3 regions of the Kurthia sp. Dielmo genome follow, and region 2 is predicted to be linked to each of the others. Evidence: riboswitches for the same ligand, from Rfam matches in the RefSeq annotation. Region 2 holds a riboswitch; each other region holds the start of a gene.
The links. Region 2 has a riboswitch for cobalamin ahead of KTHG_RS01050 (ABC transporter substrate-binding protein). Riboswitches for the same ligand answer to the same signal wherever they lie in the genome.

Region 1 (2,274 bases), on a different contig from region 2:
AAGCAAACGCGCCAGATAAACCAAGCATCATTTTTGTTTCGGGATGCTCCTTAATCGTTTTCGTGATCGAACGAATCCCTAAAATAATGAATGGTAGCGCGAGTACCCACCAAAAAATGGCCCATTCGACTGGTAAAAACCCTTCCATAATGTGCATCGCATTCGCCCGCGTTGGTACGAGCAGTAAAATGGGCGCGAAGTACATTAATTTTAATAATTTTTTCATGCAAAATCCCCCTTATAAAAGTAGAGGAATGTACGAAAAAAGCCTATCTCCATAACGGAAATAGGCACAAAAAGACAGCATTCATCGTAAGTTTGTCTTTCGTACACCTATCCTCGTAGGCCGAATTGATTTTACGGCAGGTCTCCTGGCTTCGCGTCAACATTTCATTACACCTTCCCATCGTTTAGACAGTGGCATACGCAATGAAACTCAGCATCACAGTTGCGGGACAGCACTTGTTTTTCACAAGTTTCCCTTTTAAGCGAATAATTGATTATCCGCACCGTAAAATTGTATATAATTTTTCGACATTTCGTAAAATAGCTTATCATTGTCGTGGAAATTTGCCAATAACAATTTTTATTTCAATTTATTTGAAATCGAAAAACTTGTATCAATACAGAGAAAACGCTGTGATTTCAAGCGATTTATGCGAATTTTCTTTTGTACTATAACATCATAGTAAAAAAAGATTTGAAAAGTAAGATAATTACCGATATGATGAAAATAAGATTTTTTAAAAACTAAATACTAACGATACATTTTAGAAGTGCCTCGTTGTGAGGATAATAGGGAAAATGGTGAGAAGCCATTACAGCCCCCGCTACTGTAAGAGTGTTGAGGTCATCAAATCCATTGGCTAAAGCTGAGAAGGGATGACGTCATAGACACTTGAGTCAGGAAACCTGCTTTTAAAATCGGACAAAACTTTTCGGAGGGAGAAGCTTTTGGACAAACTTTATTTGCAGTATTTTTTAAACTTGCGAATTTTCAGTATGTTCAGCCTTTTATTCTCCGGAATAGAAGGCTTTTTTTGTTGTCTTCATTGTCCGAATGGGGAGTTGTGAGTGACAAGAAATGGAGGAAGTATCATGGCACAGGGTAAATTATTCGTCGTCGGGTTTGGACCAGGGGACTTTCAACATATTACGAATCGTGCAGTCGATGTACTGAAAATGAGTGATGTGGTGATCGGGTACAAAACGTATGTCGATTTAATCAAAGATTTAATTACAGCAAAAGCAGTTGTCAGCACAGGGATGACGGAGGAAGTATCACGTGCACAGGAAGCGGTGAAGCAAGCAGAGGCCGGCGAAATCGTATCCGTTATTTCAAGTGGTGATGCGGGTGTATACGGTATGGCAGGGCTTGTGTATGAAGTGTTAATCGAAAAGGGCTGGACGGAAGAAACGGGTATACCGGTTGAAATCGTGCCAGGTATTTCGGCAATCAACTCATGTGCGTCGTTACTTGGCGCACCGGTCATGCATGACTCATGTACGATTAGCTTGAGTGACCACTTAACACCATGGGATTTAATTTCAAAACGAATTGAAGCAGCCGCAATGGCGGATTTCGTTATTGCACTGTACAACCCGAAAAGTGGTCGTCGTACGCGCCAAATCGTTGAAGCACAGCGTATTTTACTTGAATATCGTCATCCGGATACACCAGTTGGCCTAGTAAAAAGTGCGTATCGTGATTCACAGCATATTACGATGACGACCTTATCGGAAATGCTGACGCATGACATTGGCATGTTGACAACCGTTGTTATCGGGAATTCATCAACATTTTTCTATGATAATAAAATGATTACGCCTCGTGGCTATCAAAAGAAATATACATTAGGCGAAGAAAAGCAACCGCTGAAGCCGCATCAGCGCTTGAAGAAGGAAGCAGAACCATGGGCAATGGATCAGGAGACAGGGCGTTCTTATGAGCCCGTAGCACCAGCACCAGAAAAAAAGCCTGAGCCATTAAAACCTATCGAGTCGGCCTTATCTTTAGCGGAGGAGGCACTTGGTTGCTTAGGTGTCGAGGTTTTTGAGCCAAAGCACTATGTGCATCAGAAAATGGAATCGATTTTTGAATTAGCCGTTAGTCCAGGTGTGGCTAATAAAAAAATTACGCCGCAGCAAATGATGACACTCGCAGATGTTGTCGGTGAAAAAGGCACGATGGAATATACGCCAGAGCATGAATTCATTTTGCGCATTCCAACGACGGCCCCTGAGCTTATTACGGACCGTTTGAAGGAATCAGGC
Region 2 (2,274 bases):
ATAGCAAGTGCTGCCCCTACAAGACCGGCTAAAATCACACGTGGCACGCGGATTTTCCATATAATATTTGCCGAGGCTGCATCCGCTGATGACGGATTCCACAACACAGATAGTGGAACCTTCACCGAGCCAATACTAATCGCAAACCATGCCGCTACAACTAATAGCGCAAAGGATACGGTATACCCGACAACATGTTTTTTCATTATTTAAATGCCTCAGGATAGACAGCTTTCGCGATTTCTTCTAAGCCATCTGCTAAACGTGGACCTGTACGACTTGTTAAATTGTCATCGACTTGCACAATTTGGTCTTCTTTCACCGCTGTAATGGTATCAAAGCCATCACGTTTTTTAATTTTCTTCATGATATTTGGTACGTAATCATACTTCACGATAATGACATCTGGGTTGCCTTTTACAATCGCTTCTGGGTCGATTTTATACCAATTTTCGCCGCCATCTTTAGCAATATTATTCGCACCAATTAAGTCGAACATTTCTTGCATATACGAGTTATTACCCGCTGTATAAATATCTGGTGCATCTGATGTTTCGACAAATACAGAACGTTCTTTCACATTGGCATCTTTAATTTTCTGTTGTACATCCGCTACTTTTTTCTGCATATCTGCAACAATTTTTTTCGCTTCAGCTTCTTTATTTGTCACCTTACCGATTAGTTCGATATTGGCATACGTTTCATCAAATGAATTTGCTGTTGGCACAACAAATACAGTGATTCCTGCATCACGCAACTGTTCTAATCCTGCTTCAGCCGTACCTAATGATGACGCATCAATTAACACGAAATCAGGTTCTAACGAAATGATTTTTTCGATATTTGGATTCATATCGCCAACCATTGTTTTTTTAGTCGCTTCTTTCGGATAATCATCATTCGTTGTAACACCTGTCACCTTATCTCCTAAGTCAAGTGCGAATAATGATTCCGTAATGCTTGGTGATAATGTAATAATTTTTGAAGGCTCTTGCTTAATGCTAATTTCTTTACCTGTCGCATCCTTCACTGTTAATGGGTACGCATTTTGCTGCGCTGACTGTGTTGTTTTTTCCTTGTCATTTGTCTGATCTGCTGTACCGCAGCCTGATAATAACATTGCTGAGACCGCTAATGCGGAACCCCATGACATCCATTTTTTCAAAATCCATTCTCCTCTCATTTCCCGAGAACATAAAAAGGCCCCTGTACATACAGAAGCCCCCTAAAAGTTGACTATCCTCGTAGCACATTCAAAAAAATAGTAGGTAATCTGGCTTCGAATTACTTCATTACAGTGGCGGGACCGCATGAGATTTTCACTCATTTCCCCTACTATCTCTGTGTGTTTAATTGCCCCTATTATACAAAACTTCGAGACGTTAAGAAAGCATATTCGGAATAGTGCGTCATTTTCATGTAATTACGCACCAATTTTTCATTTATTTTATTTAAAAATGTAATTTAATTTCTTTTTAAAAAATATTTTAAATAAAATTTGAAATTTTATTACTTTTAGATTACACTATTTGTAAATAAATGAAAGGGGTTACATTCATGTTAGGGTTTTCTGTTTTTTTAAATAATATAGATGCTACTTACATGCATAACATGACAGATGCTGGCTTTAGTGATGTTTTCACATCACTTCAGCTTCCTGATGTAACCGAAGCTCATTTAGCCCGGCTAGGTGAATTATGTGCAGTTAATCATTTACGTTTAACGGTGGACATTCATCCTGCACTTTTCGAGCAATTCCCAATCGAAAAGCTACAAGCATTCGGTGTACATCAACTACGTTTAGACGACGGCTTCTCTATTGAGCAGATGATATCACTTTCTACGGCTTTTCATATCATTTTAAACGCTAGTACGGTAACGCGGAAGGAACTAGAGCAATTGCTCATAAATGTGCCAGCATCTCGCCTTGCTGCCTGGCACAATTATTATCCACATGTCTCAACGGGCTTAAGTGAAGAATTTTTCAAGCAACAAAATGATCTTTTTAAACAGTACGACATCCCAGTAGCTGCTTTTATTCCTGGAGATGAATACCGCGCACCGCTTTTTGAAGGCTTGCCCACACTCGAGAAGCATCGCCATTTTTCACCGTTTGCTTCTTATTTAGATATTTTTGAACAGGTAGACCTCGTTCTTGTTGGCGATTACAGCTTAAATGATGTCAGTCTAAAACAATTTGAACTGTTTATACAGCAACAAACGATTTTACTGCACACCTCACTTGAGCGTACGTATGAGGATTTACATGCGACA
Region 3 (2,274 bases), on a different contig from region 2:
AAATGAACTTTTTATACGATTAACTGTGCAATTACAAACATTGCAGCAATTAACGATGTAATGATAGCGCAAGTGCGGAGGAAAGCTGTGCTTGCGCTATTTTTTTTCAGCTAGTTCTTTTATAATGAACAATGGAGGGTGATTTTTTGAGTAAATTAGCGTGGTATATTTCATTAGCAATCTCATTATTTGGTGTCTTTGTTGTGCGCTATTATTTTACATTAGCGCCGGATGAGACATTAAAAAATATAAATCCAGCATTTATTCCGCTTGTCTTTGTTATTCCATTTTTACTGATTAGTTTATTCATTAGCTTTGTCATTGGCGCCCGTTATTTTGTGCAAGCGAAGGGACAACAAATTGTAAGCTATATCGTCGTGTTATGCGTTATTTTGGCACTTAGTACATATCTAGAATACACACAAGTACAGGCGGATTTGACTGCCTTTGGTGGTGGTATCGCTGATAAGGGTTCGCTTATTTTTAATTTTCCTATATGGAATAGCTATACAAATGGCTGGTTCGTCAATGAAATGATTTTCTTTAGCCTGCAAGCTATCGCATTTGGCATCGGTTTTTTCAAGCGACATACTATTGAATTAGCACAGCAGGAGGGAGGCGAATAGCCTCTCTTTTTTTATAAAGCTATTTGATTTTTCAAAATTTAATGCTAAAATGAAAGCAATTCAATATGATGAATGGCGCTAATTCTTAGCTTAATAGGGAAATCGGTGAAAAACCGATGCTGTCCCGCAACTGTAACTTGGAGTGCTTTACAAAAACCACTGTGTAAACGGGAAGGTGTAAAGTACGTTGAAGAGAAGCCAGGAGACCTACCATTTAATCTTCGATGATTCACCCTACGAGGATAGGTGCGGAATAAGCAAAGGTTATTTGCGTTTTTTTAGTGCACTTTTTATAGGGGAAAGTGTCTTTTTTTATGCTTTCTATCCTCTGTGTGGGAATCAACAACATGAGGGGGAGTTAGCATGACAACGTGGAATTTAACGAAAATGGAGCGTCATTTAATGATTTGTAACGGAGCTACTTGTATGGGAGCTGGCGCAGAAGATGTCACGCAACAAATTCGTGATGAAATTCGTACACTAAAATTAGATGAGGTTATTCATACGTCACGGACACGCTGTAATGGACGTTGTAAAGATAAATGTGTCGTAATTGATTATCCAAAAGGTACTTGGTATTCTGTGCAGCAGGAGCAAACGGCGCGTAGTATTGTGCAAGGTAATGTAGCGCGTGAGGCGATTATTTATGAAATGGTAAATGGCGAACGCGTGCGTCAAGAAGGGCATATTAAAGGCATTGAAAAATATCGTAAAAAGCGCGCCACAAAAAAGACAGCGGTATTATTTGTTGGGCATGGTAGCAGACTAGAAGCGGGGAATGAAGAAGTGCGTTCATTTATTCGTCAAATGAAGCCAGCGATTGATGCCAATTTATTAGTAGAGACATGCTTTTTAGAATTTGCGAATCCTAATATTGAGGACGGTATTCAAGCGTGTATTGAACAGGGAGCGGTTGAAATCCATGTGATTCCAATTATTTTATTACATGCCGGGCATTCTAAATTACATATCCCAGCAGAAATTGAAGAGGCAAAGGCGCAGTTCCCAGAAATTCGTTTTACGTATGGCCAAACAATCGGTATTCACCAAGCAATTATTGATATTTTAAAGGCTCGTTTAGAAGAAATTCAATTTGATGTGTCGATTCCTCATAAAGATACGGCAATTTTATTGATCGGTCGTGGTAGCAGTGACGAAGATGCTAAAATGGATTTCTATAACATCGCATCGATTTTACAAGCACAGCTGACTGTTTCAACTGTAGAATGTGCTTTTATGGGTGTAACAACACCAACTGTGGAGCAAGGCATGCAAATCTGTCTAGAGCAAGGTGCAAAACAAGTCATTATGTTACCATATTTCTTATTTACAGGCATCTTAATGGAACGAATGGCCTTAATGGCGCAGCAATTTTCTGATACAAATCCAAGCGTTTCAATTGAGTTAGCCTCTTATTTTGGGTATCATCCAAATTTACAAACGGTATTATTAGAGCGCTTGCAGCAAGCAATCGATGGCACGTCAACAGGCATGCAAGATTTAGCGAATTTCCGTGAATACGTGAAAGAAAATGAGTATGTTCATCATCATTAAGGGTGCACAAAGTAATTTTCTTAATAGAACAGCAGTAAAAGCGTTAAAGTAGAAAAAAGTTAAATAAACAAGAAGTGTGTTTTTCTGACAGGAA

Region 1: it holds a riboswitch for cobalamin, as region 2 does, so the genes downstream of both, cobJ (precorrin-3B C(17)-methyltransferase) here and KTHG_RS01050 (ABC transporter substrate-binding protein) in region 2, are expected to answer to the same signal.
Region 3: it holds a riboswitch for cobalamin, as region 2 does, so the genes downstream of both, KTHG_RS05340 (CbiX/SirB N-terminal domain-containing protein) here and KTHG_RS01050 (ABC transporter substrate-binding protein) in region 2, are expected to answer to the same signal.

What each region holds. Positions count from the first base shown of each region.
Region 1 is NZ_HE578959.1:452,196-454,469, reverse strand. It holds gene KTHG_RS13355 (energy-coupling factor ABC transporter permease) at 1-226, opposite strand, end outside; cobalamin riboswitch at 345-529, opposite strand; cobalamin riboswitch at 758-934, shown strand; gene cobJ (precorrin-3B C(17)-methyltransferase) at 1,099-2,274, shown strand, end outside.
Region 2 is NZ_HE578956.1:119,402-121,675, reverse strand. It holds gene KTHG_RS01055 (FecCD family ABC transporter permease) at 1-206, opposite strand, end outside; gene KTHG_RS01050 (ABC transporter substrate-binding protein) at 206-1,165, opposite strand; adenosylcobalamin (AdoCbl) riboswitch at 1,224-1,355, opposite strand; gene KTHG_RS01045 (MupG family TIM beta-alpha barrel fold protein) at 1,558-2,274, shown strand, end outside.
Region 3 is NZ_HE578957.1:79,690-81,963, forward strand. It holds gene KTHG_RS05330 (hypothetical protein) at 1-61, shown strand, start outside; gene KTHG_RS05335 (hypothetical protein) at 147-626, shown strand; cobalamin riboswitch at 683-855, shown strand; gene KTHG_RS05340 (CbiX/SirB N-terminal domain-containing protein) at 990-2,180, shown strand.